2 regions of the Dehalobacter sp. MCB1 genome follow, and region 2 is predicted to be linked to the other one. Evidence: riboswitches for the same ligand, from Rfam matches in the RefSeq annotation. Region 2 holds a riboswitch; the other holds the start of a gene.
The links. A riboswitch is a leader RNA that binds a small molecule or an ion and turns the genes downstream of it on or off. The one in region 2 is predicted to bind cyclic di-GMP.
Positions count from the first base shown of each region.

Region 1: it holds a riboswitch for cyclic di-GMP, as region 2 does, so the genes downstream of both, A7K50_RS06475 (diguanylate cyclase) here and A7K50_RS09350 (transglutaminase-like domain-containing protein) in region 2, are expected to answer to the same signal.

Region 1 is NZ_LXPC01000010.1:15,499-23,076, forward strand. Features, by position in the region: gene A7K50_RS06450 (PilZ domain-containing protein) at 1-40, shown strand, start outside; gene A7K50_RS06455 (XRE family transcriptional regulator) at 33-581, shown strand; gene A7K50_RS06460 (AMP-binding protein) at 595-2,271, shown strand; gene A7K50_RS06465 (agmatine deiminase family protein) at 2,464-3,495, shown strand; gene aguB (N-carbamoylputrescine amidase) at 3,527-4,402, shown strand; cyclic di-GMP riboswitch class I at 4,491-4,576, shown strand; gene A7K50_RS06475 (diguanylate cyclase) at 4,632-6,305, shown strand; gene A7K50_RS06480 (heavy metal-binding domain-containing protein) at 6,402-6,722, shown strand; gene A7K50_RS06485 (alpha/beta fold hydrolase) at 6,948-7,578, shown strand, end outside.
Region 2 is NZ_LXPC01000012.1:326,767-334,344, reverse strand. Features, by position in the region: gene A7K50_RS09365 (S8 family serine peptidase) at 1-810, opposite strand, end outside; gene A7K50_RS09360 (cell wall-binding repeat-containing protein) at 1,062-3,134, shown strand; gene A7K50_RS09355 (glycosyl hydrolase family 18 protein) at 3,440-4,432, shown strand; cyclic di-GMP riboswitch class I at 4,513-4,597, shown strand; cyclic di-GMP riboswitch class I at 4,687-4,771, shown strand; gene A7K50_RS09350 (transglutaminase-like domain-containing protein) at 4,871-5,758, shown strand; gene A7K50_RS09345 (BTAD domain-containing putative transcriptional regulator) at 5,839-7,104, opposite strand; gene A7K50_RS09340 (class E sortase) at 7,251-7,578, opposite strand, start outside.

The DNA.
Region 1 (7,578 bases), on a different contig from region 2:
CCACTATTTCACGCGAAAGGAAGGATTGAAAGATGAATGAAAAGGTGAGGGATATTGCCGAGAGAATTAAAGGCTTACGATTACTTACCGGTTGGGCCGAAGAAGAAGCTGCGCGTAAAATCGGACTGCCTGTTCAAGAATATCTGAAGTATGAAAAAGGCGAAGATGATATTCCCATTAGTATTCTATATGAGATTGCCGATTGTTATCAGGTTGATTTAACGGATGTTCTTACCGGTGTCTCACCCAAGCTGCATGATGTCTGCTTCATCAAAAAGGGAAAGGGTCTCAAGGTTGAACGCTATGACCAGTATGATTTTCAGAGTCTGGCTTATCAGTACGTTAACAGAAAAATTGAACCGCTGCTGGTGACCCTAGATGCTGAAAATAGTCCTGAACTTGTTTCTCATCACGGACAGGAATTTAACTTTTGTCTGGAAGGCAAAATGAAAGTGATCATTGGCAGTATGGAATATGTGCTGGACCCGGGAGACTCTCTGTATTTTAATTCCTTAATTCCACATAAAATGCTGGCCCTTGAAAAAAGACCGGCAAAATTTTTGACCGTCATACTTTTATAAAGGATGTGAACAGATGAACCTCGCTTCAAGATATATTGGGAAAACCGATTTTGATTCTTATGAAGATTTTTGTGCGAATTATCAAGTGAAAGTACCGAAAAATTTTAATTTTGCGTATGATATTGTCGATGAATATGCCCGTCTGGAACCAGAGCGTCCAGCGCTGGTTTGGTGCGACGACCACGGTAATGAACGGGTCTTTACCTTTACCGACCTGAAAAAATACTCGGATAAAACGGCGAACATGTTAAGCGAAGCCGGGATTTGCAAGGGTGACAAAGTCATGCTGATTCTGAGAAGGCGTTATGAAGTGTACATAGCGATTCTGGCTCTGGCCAAAATTGGTGCGATCTATATTCCTTCTTCCAATCAGCTTACGCAGAAGGATATTGTTTATCGCAATAATGCCGCATCGATTAAAGCGATCATCGCCTATAATGATCCGATAATTCTCGACCATGTCGAAGCTTCCAGGGAAGAATCAGTAACGCTTGAGACGCTTTTTCTGGTCGGGGCTAAGCGTCCAGGCTGGGTTGATTTTAGCAGCAGCATGGAGGCCGCTTCCGAAAATTGGGTCCGGCCGACAGGTGCTGACGCCACAACGAACGACGACACGATGATCATCTATTTCACGTCAGGGACCACGAGCATGCCCAAAATGGCTATTCAGAGCTTCACCTATCCGCTTGGTCATATTGTGACGGCCAAATACTGGCAGCGCGTCGTGGATGGCGGGCTTCACCTGACGGTTTCCGATTCCGGTTGGGCTAAATTCGGCTGGGGAAAAATTTACGGCCAGTGGATTTGCGGAACGGCACAGTTTGTCTATGATATGGACAAGTTTATACCTGAGAAGCTGCTGGAAATGATGCAAAAATATAAGCTGTCTACGTTTTGCGCGCCTCCAACCATTTACCGTTTCCTGCTGGAAAACGAATTGGAAAAATATGACCTGTCTTCAATTGTCCACTGCTCCACAGCCGGGGAACCTTTGAATCCGGATGTCTTTAACAGATTTAAAAGTCTGACCGGCTTAAGCATTTTAAATGGATTTGGTCAGACTGAGACAACGGTATTGGTCGCGAACTTTGAATGGCTGGATATTTATCCGGGAGCGATGGGCAAACCGAATCCGGCCTATAAGATCGATGTGGTTGATGAAAACGGAGCTCCATGTCCTCCAGGCGTTGAAGGGGAACTGGTCATCCGCGAGGCTGATTCCAATAAGCCTGCCGGGTTGTTCTGCGGGTACTACAGGGATGAAACTGGAACCAAAAAAGTATGGTATGACGATACTTACCACACAGGGGATATGGCCTACTGGGACGAACACGGCTTTTTATGGTTTGTTGGCCGCAATGATGATGTTATTAAGGCGTCCGGCTACAGGATCAGTCCTTTTGAAGTTGAAAGCGCGCTGATTGAACATCCCGCTGTCGTAGAGTGTGCTGTAACCGGCGCCCCGGATGCCGTCAGGGGAACGGTCGTTAAAGCAACTGTTGTGCTGGCCAAAGGCTATACGGCTTCCGAAACGTTAAAAAAAGAGATCCAGGACTATGTCAAAAAGGTGACGGCTCCATACAAATACCCGAGGATACTTGAATTTGTCGACGAGCTGCCGAAGACGATCGGCGGCAAGATCAAACGCGCCCAGATCCGTCGCGAAGATACGGAAAAGTTTCAGGGATAAAGAATAACTTTTAACATATACCTATCAATCATTGAATATTGTGATGATGCACCCCACATTATCGTGGGGTGATTTTATGCCTTGAAAAGTGGTGAGATTTTCATGTAAAATGAACTATAAATAATCAATAGGATAAATGTCAATTTGAAAGTAATGATGGATATATGTTGTTGCTGAAGAAAGGATAAACTGATGTTTCCGAGCGATTTGAACTATAGAATGCCTGCGGAATGGGATAGACACGAACGTACCTTTATTTCGTGGCCAGTTCGGGCATCAATGTGCCACCCCGAAGACTACGAGGCTGTTTGCGAGGGCTATACCGACATTATTCGAGCTATCGGGGAATTTGAACCCGTCACCGTGCTGGTAAACCCCGACGAACGATCTCTGCTCGAAGGCCGCTTTCGGAACAGGCAGATTGAGCTCCTGCCGTTGGCGCACAATGATGCCTGGCTTCGGGATAACGGGCCGACGTTTATCGTCAATGATCGGGGAGATACAGCCGGCATCAACTGGCACTTCAATGCCTGGGGCGGCAAATACCCGGACTGGGATCTGGACAACCAGGTCGCACCGCAAATATTGAAGCACCTTGGACTAAAACCGTTTGATGCGCCCCTGATTATGGAAGGCGGCTCGCTGCACGTGGACGGAGATGGTACACTCTTGACAACGGCCGAATGTCTGCTCAATCCGAACCGTAACCCTGATTTTTCCCGGGAACATATTTTGGAACTATTGAAGAAATATTTGAGTATCCACAAAGTCATCTGGCTGGAAAAAGGCTTATACGGGGATGAAACAGACGGTCATGTTGACAATATCGCTTGTTTTGCTTCGCCTGGCAAAATCGTGATTCAGATCTGTGACGACCCTTGCGATCCGAATTATGCGATTACCCGGGAAAACCTCGCGGTGTTAAACCAGGAAACGGACGCCAAAGGAAGAACCTTTGAAATCATCCCAATACAACAGCCTCCCGCCGTATTTGCCGACGGTAAACGCCTGACGTTGAGTTATTTAAACTTTTACTTTGTTAACGGCGGAATTATTTTACCTGTATTTGGGGGCCAGGCTGCCGAAACCGATGCCCTGGCTATTCGGACCCTGAGCGGGATTTTTCCGGAAAGACGGATCCGCACCATTGATGGAATGGCAATTATTGGGGAAGGCGGCAATGTTCACTGTACCACCCAGCAGATGCCTGCGGTAGATCTATAAAAATAATAGGCAGTAGGGAAGGAATTTAACGATGAGAAACGTCAAAGTGGCAGCAACACAAATGCGCTGCACCAGTAACGTTGAAGAAAATATTGCCGGGGCAGAGACACTGGTCAGGGAGGCAGCGGCCCGAGGAGCCCAGATTATCCTGTTGCAGGAACTGTTCGAGACCCCATATTTCTGTCAGAAAGAAAAATCAGATTATTACGGATATGCGAAAGAGCTAGAAAATAATCAGGCGGTCAGGCATTTCCGGCAAATCGCCAGAGAGCTGGAAGTCGTCCTGCCAATCAGTTTCTATGAGAAGAGAAACTATGCGCGCTACAATACAATTGCCATGATTGATGCCGACGGTGAGATCCTCGGCAAATACAGAAAAAGCCATATCCCTGACGGGCCGGGCTATGAGGAAAAATTCTATTTTAACCCCGGTGACACAGGCTTTAAAGTCTGGCAAACGCGCTACGCCAAGATTGGGGTCGGCGTCTGTTGGGATCAATGGTACCCGGAAGCTGCCCGCTGCATGACCCTGATGGGGGCAGAGATCCTGTTATATCCGACGGCCATCGGTTCAGAACCGCTGGACCAGACGATTGATTCCAAAGACCATTGGCAGGCCTGCATGCTCGGCCACGCTGCCGCGAACCTGATCCCCGTGGTCGCTTCCAATCGGATCGGCGTCGAGGAAGATGAAGATTCCAGGATTACCTTTTACGGTTCCTCCTTTATTGCCGGACCACTTGGCAAAAGAATTGCGGAAGCAGGGCGTACTGAGGAAACTGTACTGGTGGCTGAGTTTGACCTCGATCAGCTTGAGGTCCAGCGCCTGGAGTGGGGAATCTTCCGGGACCGTCGGCCTGATTTATATGGGATTATTGCTTCCTATGACGGAGAACTAATAGACTGATTCGTAAATTAAATAATTATACAATAATTGATTATTCATACATTTATTGACAGATTTCGTGTATTTTACTATAATTAAATCAAATCAAATGATCCTTAGGCAAACCTGTTGAAAAGCAGGGACGCAAAGCTACGAGTCTAAGTGCTGAAGCATATTGACAGTCGGGTTGCACACAGAAGATGAAAACCGCGGCTGCTTTGGCCGCGATTTTTTTTGAGGGAGGATCTACATGACAGCCGATTCCATCGTTGCAGCCAGTATTTCGATTACCTTGGTCTTGTTAATATCTTACGGATTTTTATATTTTTCCGAAAAGAAACATTATTTCTTAGCATGGAGTCTTTCTGTCTTAACGCTGATGATAACCTATCTTTCCAGAACTGCATTGCTGGAAACCAACAGCCCGTCCGTGGTGCTTCAGATTATCAACTATGCCTCTTCGATCGCAGGGTACTGGCTGGTATTCAAGGGTACGCAGTTGTTTTTTAGCAGAAGCTATCCGGTGTTCTGGGATATCGGCACGGGCTTTCTGATCCTTGCTTTTATATGTATTGCTGTTCAGGGAATCCCGACAACCGCTCTTTTACTTCTGTCTGTTGTCTGGATCATTGCATTATTGTCCAAAGCCGCTATGACATGCTTAAAAGCAAAAACACCGCAAGGCCCGATCCGAATAATACTTGGCTATACCTATATTTTTTGGGCCTTATCGATTTTACTTTATCCGTTGTGCAAATTAATTAACGTTATTCCACCGTCTGTAGGTTATTTAGTTGCCGGTGTTGTTGGTCTACTTGCTTATCTCAATATGCAGGCCCTGTATTTTCAAAGCATCCGGGAGGAGCTTGAAAGCAAAGAAGCAAATATCAGAAAACTTGTCATTTATGATAAATTAACCGGGGCCTACAGTCGTACCTATTTTGAAAATACGTTGGAAGATTTCCTGGATAAAACCCTCATGCCTGCAGCATTGGTCATGGGGGATTTTAATGGTCTGAAACTAATCAACGACACCTTTGGTCATGAAAAAGGGGATGAATTACTTGCGGACGGGGTCAGAATTATGCAGGAGACCATTGGCCCGGAAAATGTGATTATCCGATGGGGCGGGGACGAGTTTATCATTATCATGCCTGGTGTGCCGCTTGATCAGGCTGGCGTGCTTTTAAACAATGTCAAGGATAACTTAAAAATCTCCCGCCCGAAAACAGTACCGATCGATATCTCGTTTGGCTCGACGTTTTTTGAGAACAGGGAACAGCCCTTGGCAGAAATGATCAACCAGGCTGAGGAAAAAATGTATAGCAACAAACTGAATGAAAGCAAGAAAACCCGCCTTGCGATCATCGAGTTCCTGGAAAAACTGCTCTGGGAAAAAGATTATCAGACGGAAGCCCATGTCATGAGGCTGAAAAGTCTGGTCAGTAAATTTGGCAGTCAGATCGGCTTATCCGCAAGGGAAATCGTTGAACTGGTCCAGGTTGCGATGCTGCATGATATCGGCAAGATTGGCGTTCCGGGGGAAATCTTAAAAAAACAAGGTGACTTGACCCCGGAAGAATGGAGCATCATGAAAAAACATTCTGAAATCGGCTATCGGATTACGCAGTCTTCCAGGGAATTAGCGCATGTCTCGGAAGCCGTTCTCGGTCATCATGAATGGTGGAATGGGAAAGGTTACCCGCAGGGGCTGAAAGAAGATGAAATTCCGCTATTCTCGAGGATTGTATCCATTGTGGATTCCTACGATGTGATCACGCATGAAAGGCCTTATAAACGGGCCATGGACCCGTATAGTGCACTTGTTGAAATCAATAAATGCGCCGGCAAACAGTTTGATCCGTATCTGGTTACTGTTTTTAATAAGATTATGCAGGAATCCCTTGTTGTGAATGATAGGTAGCTGCCAAAAGGCGAAGAGGAATATAAATAAATACTTGGAGTGATATACTTATAGTAACGTTAACCTTATGAAATAGAGTTATTGGAGGAAAACAACATGATTTTAACAACGACACCGTCCGTAGAAGGACGCAGGATCACCGAATACTACGGGGTGATTACCGGAGAAGCCATTATGGGGGCCAATATTGTCCGCGATATTTTTGCGAGTATCACCGACGTAATCGGTGGACGTTCCGGAACGTATGAAGGCAAGCTGCAGGAGGCCCGCAATATTGCGTTGAGAGAAATGGAAGACCGGGCGTTCCAGATGGGCGCCAACGCCGTAGTCGGTATCGATCTGGATTATGAAGTTATCGGAGCCAACGGCAGTATGTTGATGGTCAGTGCTTCCGGGACCGCCGTAAGAGTAGAATAATCCCGAAATATTCAAAAGATACCCGCGAGCTCTGTACCAGCGGGTATCTTTCTGCTAGGCTAAGGGTATTGGAGTCTCTCAACCAAAGGATTAAATAAAAACCATTTATTAATATCTTCATCATAGTTTGTACTGTAAGCAGTACGTAGTAACAATACTTCGGGATACGCGAGATTTTCTACAACATACATGCAAAAGCCAGATAAAGACTGGAGGCAGTGATAGATGAACGCTATAGATGATGAGAAAACGAAATGTCTAATCATTCACGGGTTTGGTGGCGGGGTACACGAAGTGAAGCCTTTGGCCGAATATTTGACTGCTCTTGGTTATGATGTTATTTGTCCTATATTAAAAGGCCATTCAACAACCAGACATGAAATGAAAAAAGCAACTTATCTGGACTGGATAGATTCTGCTGAACGTGAACTTTTAAGATTAAAAGAAATTGGGGATGAAATTCTGCTGATAGGGTTCTCCATGGGAGGGCTGATTGCATTTAATCTTGCTTGTAAACATGATATTAAGGCCATTGTGACAATCAATACGCCCATCTTCTATTGGAACATATACCAAGTGTTTCGTAATATTGCGGATGACGTCAAGAACAAGAAGCCTAACCACATCAAGAGGTATTTACAAGCAAAAAAGATCTCACCGTTTTTGTCTATGATCCAATTCTTATTATTATTGCACCAAACGAAGCCAAAATTAAAGAAAATAAATTGTCCAATCTTAATTATTCAGGCTGAAGATGATGATACTGTAAGAAGAAAGAGTGTGGATTATATCAATAAACATGTGTCTTCGGATAGGAAAAAGATTAGATATTTCCAAAAAGGTGGTCATTTGATCC
Region 2 (7,578 bases):
TATTTTGGTTTCTTCATCAGAGCCGATGCTCATATTAATAATCTTGGCCCCATTATCGACGGCCCAGATAATGCCGTCCGCAATGACAGTATCCTCACCTTCACCGTTCCTATCCATGGCTTTGATCGGCATGATCTTGGCGTTATAAGCGACCCCAATAATACCTTTATTGTTATTCAGGGCAGCAATCAATCCGGCCACAGAAGTACCGTGTCCGTTATCATCCTGTGCTGCCGTGGCCGCAGTACTTCGTGTAATTGCGTTGTACCCTTTGACAAGATTACTGTTCGTCCCATCTGCCAGGTCGGGATGATCGAGGTCTACGCCGGTATCAATCACAGCAACGATGACCCCCTGGCCTGTTGTTCCCTCTTTCCAGGCCTGGTCGGCCCTTACCCTTTGCAGCCCCCACTGGTAACTGTATTCGGGATCACTGACGGCAGTTGTGAAAACCTCCGTGTTGGCAGTCCCTTCGGTCTGATATTTTTTGCTCCATGACGCGTTTAGTACTCCCGGATATTGGAGTGTCTTCTGCAGGATATCCTCAGCTTTATTTGCATCGTTCGTCCCTTGAAATTGCAGCGTGCAATAATCCATTGGACCGGTCCTTACCAGCTCGCCCCCAACAGCTTCTTCCAGTGTCCCCAGATCGGTACCCTGAGTGGTCTCAACCACCAGACGGGCGGCTTCAGGGTCGTATTCTTCCGTAATAGGCAGCTTTCCGCTGGATATCTCCAAAGCCGCTGCAACCTTCTCCTGACCGCCCGGGATGCCCTGAAACACCAGGGCAAGGCAAATCAGAACTGCCAAACAAGCTTTTATGTTTAGTGAAGGGATGGCTCTTAGGTGTCCTCGCAGTAGGATCATTCTTTGTTTTTGCGGATTCCTGGTGCTTATAGGCAGCATTTTTTTGTCCTCACATTTTTGTGTTTTTGTATGTTTTTCACAAATTCGGCAAGATCTTATATTTTCCTGCATTTTGAACAGGATTTTAGAGTCTGACGGCGAAATAGAAAGATATCCAGATTTTTGCCAGACAGAATATACGGAGGAGAATCTTTATGTTCAAGTTAAAAATGAATAATCATCGAGAAAAACAAACGACAAGCCTGGTTAGAAAAGGAATAGCGGCTCTGACCCTGGCTTCTTTCTTTACGTGCAGTCTGTTTATGGGAATGGGGGAAACGCTTAAATCCGCCTATGCCGCGGACAGCAGCACCACTTCCTTTACCCGTTTTGCCGGAGAAACCAGATATGAGACCGCAGTCGAGATATCTTCAAATAACTGGACCAATGCCAGCAGTGTTGTCCTGACCCGCGGAGATGCGTTTCCGGATGCCCTGGCCGGTGCTGTTTTGGCCAATAGCGCTGTAGTAGGCGGCGGGCCGCTGCTGCTGACCGAGCCCAACCGGCTGCGCCCGGAAGTCCTTCAGGAAATCCAACGGTTGAATGCTTCCTCCGTTTTCATCCTTGGCGGGACAGGGGCGATATCGGCGAGCGTGGAAAATGCGCTGAAGGCTAACGGCTTGACGACCTATCGGATCCAGGGAAAAGACCGCTATGAAACGGCGGCTAATATTTCAACGACATCCGTTGAAAACAGTACCCGGGCTTTTCTAGCTTCAGGCAAAGTCTTTGCCGATGCGCTGAGCATTTCTTCCTACGCAGCAGCCAATGGAATCCCGCTGCTGCTGACCGATACGCAGAAAGTCCCCACAGCAACCCTGAATGCACTCCAGAAACTTGGCGTTACTGAAATTACCCTGATCGGCGGTGAAAGCGCAATTAGCGCTTCGGCTGCAAATCAGCTCAAAACAGCCGGGTATACTGTCAGCAGACTGAGTGACCTGGACCGCTACAAGACCAATGTGGCGATATTAAAAAATCTTCCATATAATATGGACAAAATGGTTGTCGCGACAGGCGGTTCCTTCCCGGATGCACTGGCAGGCTCTGTGCTCGCCGCTAGAAACAATAACCCGATCCTACTGGTTCCGAAGGATGAAAATGCCCTGCTGAATACGCCGACTACAGCTTATCTTGGATCAAACAGAGCCAGTGTAAATAATTTCTTTTTCTTGGGCGGTTTTGATGTAATCAGTACGGCAATACAAAATATTGTCCGGATCGGGAGCACCAGTTCCAAAATATCGCTGCAGTTCTGGGATGGCTATGCCAATAAAACAACCTATGAAAACCAGCTGTCCTATGTTCCGGGTGATCTGGCGGACTATATCGATGTTCTGGTTCCGAACCTTGCAGGAGCCGTTCAGGCCGACGGCAGCTTTGCCTACAGGTTCAGCAGTGCCGAAACACCAAAATATCTCGTCGCCTTGGGACAGAGTAAAGGCGCTCAAGTCGTACCAATGGTCATGAGCAGCGGCAGTACGGCTGATTCCGTGCTGCAGGACACGGCCAAGCGCAGTACCTTTATCAACAGTGCTGTCAAACTTATTGCGGAAACCAATGCCGACGGCATTCTGGTCGATATGGAAGCACTCTCCGAAAGCTCTGAAGAAGGCCTGACTGCGCTGATGCAGGACTTATATACGCGGCTTCACCCGCAAGGGAAGCTGGTCATGGTCTCTGTCATGTCCAAAACCTCTGCAACCGATCAGCCCTGGTACGACGAGTACGATTACAGTGACCTTGCGCAGGTTGTAGATTATATTCAGATTATGTCTTATGACAAACATTATTCGACGTCTGCTCCCGGCCCGATTGCGCCATTGGATTGGGTCAGAGAAGTTATCGCTTATGCTGTGACTGAAATCCCTTCGGAAAAGATTCTGATGGGTGTACCTTACTACGGAAGAGCCTGGAGAACAGAAGGAAGCGGCTGGGTGTCCAAGGTCTTTGGCTGGGCAGTCGCGACGCAGACCGCTGACCAGTTCTGTGCTACAATCACCCGAGAGACCACGTTGACAGACCCGATCGGCGTACCGACCTTTAAATATGTCGATGAAAGCGGCTACAGCAGGACAGCTTATTTTGATGACCGGCTGAGCTGGGGAGAAAAATTGGATATCATGGACGAATACAATCTCGGGGGCATCGGCGGCTGGTCCATGGGCTGGATCAACGAAGTCAGTACTCCGGAGCTATACCCGCTGCTAAAAGAGCGGATCAACTAATTTTTTACAGACTCCATGACGTTGAGTCTGCATGCCACAGTTCCAGCGTCAAGCGGAGCAAGGAAGCGAAGCGCGGCCTTTTGACGGCCACGGATGGCCTAATGTCGCGATGCCATGGATGGCAAGGAGCGACGTGTCAAGGATGACACAACGGCCGAAAGCGGAATTGTGGCATGCAGACAGGCCCGATATACTTAAGTCTGACTGTAATTTACTATTTAGTACTAGAGGGTGTTCACGCACCCTCTTTTTTCTTACTGAATATTGATATCAGAAGATAAGAAACTAAGAAGTGGGGTTTCAAGATGATAACTAACCTTCAGTTCTGGGATGGATACGGCAGTAAGGCGGCTTACGAGAAACAATTGGCCTGCGTTTCCGGCAATCTTCTGAAATCAATTGATATCCTGGTCCCAAATTTTGCAGGGCCGCTGCAAGCGGATGGCAGTTTTGGCTGTGTCTTTACCGATCCTGAAATACCGAAGTACCTGGTCGCTCTCGGACAACGCAGCGGCGCCAAAGTGGTTCCGATGGTGCTGGGTAGCGGCAAGACTGCCGGGGATATGCTGCGTGATCCTCTGAAACGCAGTATTTTTAAGGAAAGCTGCCTGAAGCTCATCAGGGATACCGGAGCGGACGGGATTCTGGTCGATCTTGAAGCGCTCTCGTCCGATACCGGACCGGGACTTACCGCTTTAATGAAAACCCTCTATGCGCAGTTATCCGCCGAAGGAAAGCTCACCCTCGTCTCTGTGATGTCCCGGACTTCCGACACAGCAGAGCCCTGGTGCGTTCAGTATAATTACCCTGAACTCGCCAAATATGTCGACTATATACAGATCATGTCCTACGATCTGCATTATGCTACATCCGCTCCAGGTCCAATCGCCCCACTGGACTGGGTAAGCAAGGTCATGGCTTACGCAGTTACCCGGATTCCTTGCGAAAAAATTCTAATGGGCATGCCCTATTACGGAAGGGCTTGGCGACAAGACGGCACCCGCTGGGCATCCAAGGCACTTGGGCTTACCGTTGCCATACAAACCGCTTCTCGCTATCATGGAAAAGTTACCAGAAAGACCGTCCCTTCAGACCCCCTAGGCATACCGTTTTTTTTCTATACGGATGAGCATGGCTTCCAGTGGACAGTTTATTTTGACGACTGTCAAAGCTGGAAGGCAAAACTTTCCTTAATCAACACATTCGGCCTTGGCGGGGCCGGCTGCTGGTCCCTGGCCTGGCTAGATCAAGAAAGTGCTCGAAAATTAAACCCGCTGCTGCAGGAATTATTTTGCTAAAAAATGTCACATACTAGTTACATCTTTTTAAAAAACTATTGCCAAGAGGCAATTTGTATACTATAATTTGGATAAGCAAAAGCGATAAATGGCAAATCCGCCGAAAGACGGAGACGCAAAGCTACGGGCCTAACACCACAAGGTTATGGCAGCCGGGTTACCGAAAGTGCAGTTATAGTGCTTATAACGCCTGTTTCGGTATCCGGAACAGGTATTTTGTATTAATAGTTAAACGATTTTCAAAACTAAATAGCAGACGATAATGGCAAACCCGCCGAAAGACGGAGACGCAAAGCTACGGGCCTAACACCGCAAGGTTATGGCAGCCGGGTTACCGAAAGTGCAGGACAAGTCTTTATCATTTTGACATAATGATTGCCCTCTTCAGGTAGCCCCTGAAGAGGGATTTTTTTTAACCGAGAAAGGTGGTTCAACACGATGCAAAGAAAATTATCTTTGAAAGTAATATCAGTTGTTTTGGCAGCTCTGATGTTTATAACCCTTAGCACAACAAAAGCAGAAGCGGCTTACAACGTAGCGTTCCAGACAGATACCATACAGGTGACCTCTCCTTCAATTAGTGGCACCCAATATGACCGTTCCTTCACCATCGAAGGGACAAGCACTCTGAGTAAGATCTGGCTTTGCCTGAGAGGACCCAATGGGGAAATCACAACGGTCCCCGTCTCTGTGAATCAAGGTGTGTTCTCTAAAGTAATTTGGCTGCGTTTTGGAGCCGGTCTATATACGATCTGGGTTGGAGACAACGGAAAACAGTTTGACGGTAGCATTCGCTTCGAGGTACAGAATACTTCAACAGAAAATTACTTTTGCCTAACTCCTTCCGGTTTTGTAAATAGTGACAATCCTACCATCAAAAACCTAGCAGCTTCCCTTACGAAAACATGCACAACGGATATGGATAAAGTAATCGCCATACACAGCTGGGTTACAAAGAATATTGCTTATGATACCAATGCGTATTACAGCGGAAATATCGGCGTCAATACAGCGACAGATGTCATCAGAAGCAAAAAAGGAACATGCAGAGATTATTCCTTCGCCTTCACAGCACTGGCCAGAGCAGCCGGTGTGCAAACCAGAGTCGTATATGGAGATGCCTGGAGCAGCTCGCAGCAGGCCTACGAAAAACATGCCTGGAATGAAGCTCTGGTTGACGGAGAATGGATCAGCATCGATACTACCTGGGATGCAGGTTATATTAAGAACAAGAAATTCGTAACGGCCAGCACGACCAAATATCTGAACATGGATGCGGGAACCTTTGCGAAGACCCATAAAAATACTTCAGTAACCCTTTACTAAGAAATCTCCTGTCAAATCATATAAGATAATAATAAATCCGGCATCATCCATGATGATGTCGGATTTATTGATGAAGTCATTCAAATCATTTCATTGGCAATCGTCTGATTGGCAACGATCGGCTGGTATCTTGCCTTCAAGATGACATCGTTCTGTCGTGTCTTTTCTCGGAAGGCATTCTCAAGACGTCCAACAACCATCCGCGTACTCTCCACATTAATGCCCTGTAGGATAAGGACCAGCTGGAGTTCATCCCAGGTTGCACAGACATCTCCCTTTCGCAGACTTCTGGCGACAATTTCTTTTAATGTCTGAAAAGCTTTGTCGGCAGCGTCTTTGTTCAGTACCGTTTTTTCACTGGGCTGCAAGGTCAATAGCACTGTAAACATTGACTGGCCGCTGCGTTCTACTCTTCGCCTTTCGAGATCATAAACAGATTTAAAAGTTGCTCTGTCACAGAAAAATGGTCCGTCACCATCCGTGCCGGCAATTTCCTCCTGTACGGATTCGATGTCAGCCCGCACAGTCTTATCCTTCGCTGTAATCCTACTATATAGATTCCTCAATTCGGTAGATGGCCTGACACCAAATTCCTGATACAGTTTACTTGTGATATATTCATAATTCTGTTTGGCATCTTTCACTTTTCCTTCTTTGAGAAGTGCCTCCATCAGGATAACATGAAATTCTTCCTCAAGCGGTTCATTAATGATCACTTTTTCACAAACCTCGATCACAAGCTTGTTCTCTCCTTGTGCTGTGAGAAGGCAGCAGTAATCCGACATCGCTTGGAGATACAAACGCCGGTAATGATTTCTCAGAGGTATTGTCCATTCGTTGTATATGGATTCTGAAAGGTAACTGCCCAGATACAACGCTAAGATATTTTGATAGTACGACATGGATTTTTGCGGATCAACAGATTTATTTTGCCTGGCTGCCGTAAAATATTGATCAAATTCTTCAGCGTCCAGCCGATAATTAATGTCCGGATTCCAGCCATAACAGCCATGGGTATATATAATCAGCTGATCCTCATTCATAGCATCATTGTCCAAGGCACCTTTATTCAGTGCCTTACGCAGACGGTAAATCATTGTTCGGAAAGCCTTATTGGAATACTCGTAATCCTGATCAGGCCAGAGCGTATCCTGAATGGTCTCGGGCATTATATTTTTTCCGCGGTTGGTGATAAAATATTTGAACAAATCCCACATTTTTTGAGACTTGTGGGACTCCGCGGACAAAACAACACTACCCCTTTTGACACAGAACTGTCCAAAGGTACGAATATAGATGGGTCCTTCTTCAATGATATTTTGAAGTTCTTCTTTTTCCAGTGCCACAATAACCATTCCTATCCAAATATTGGCTATGCTATATGTAAATTTATTATAAATTAAGTCCCTCTTTAATACAATATAGGATAAGAAAATATTGATTAAAATTGTGATTATTTTAGAACAAAAATAAAAAGAGGCTTTACCTCTTTTTATTTTTCTTGTATTTCTTTCAAAACAGCCCTGCAGGCCAGCCGCTCTGTCTTCGTGTAACAAGTGGTCAGGGTGAGGACCGGCTCTTCGGTGGGAGCGATAACGCTCCAATCATTGGTCATAATCGGATAAACCTTTTCAACAAAATAAATGTACTTTTTCCCTTTGTAAGTGAGATAGATCTGATTCCCGGGATTCAGTTTATATAAATTTCTAAACCATGATCCGTACATATCTTTATGGGCAGCAATCGCCGTATTGCCTTCCCCAGGGTATGCCGACTCTTCGTACCAACCTGGTCCGTACGAAAGCATGTATTTGGATGTT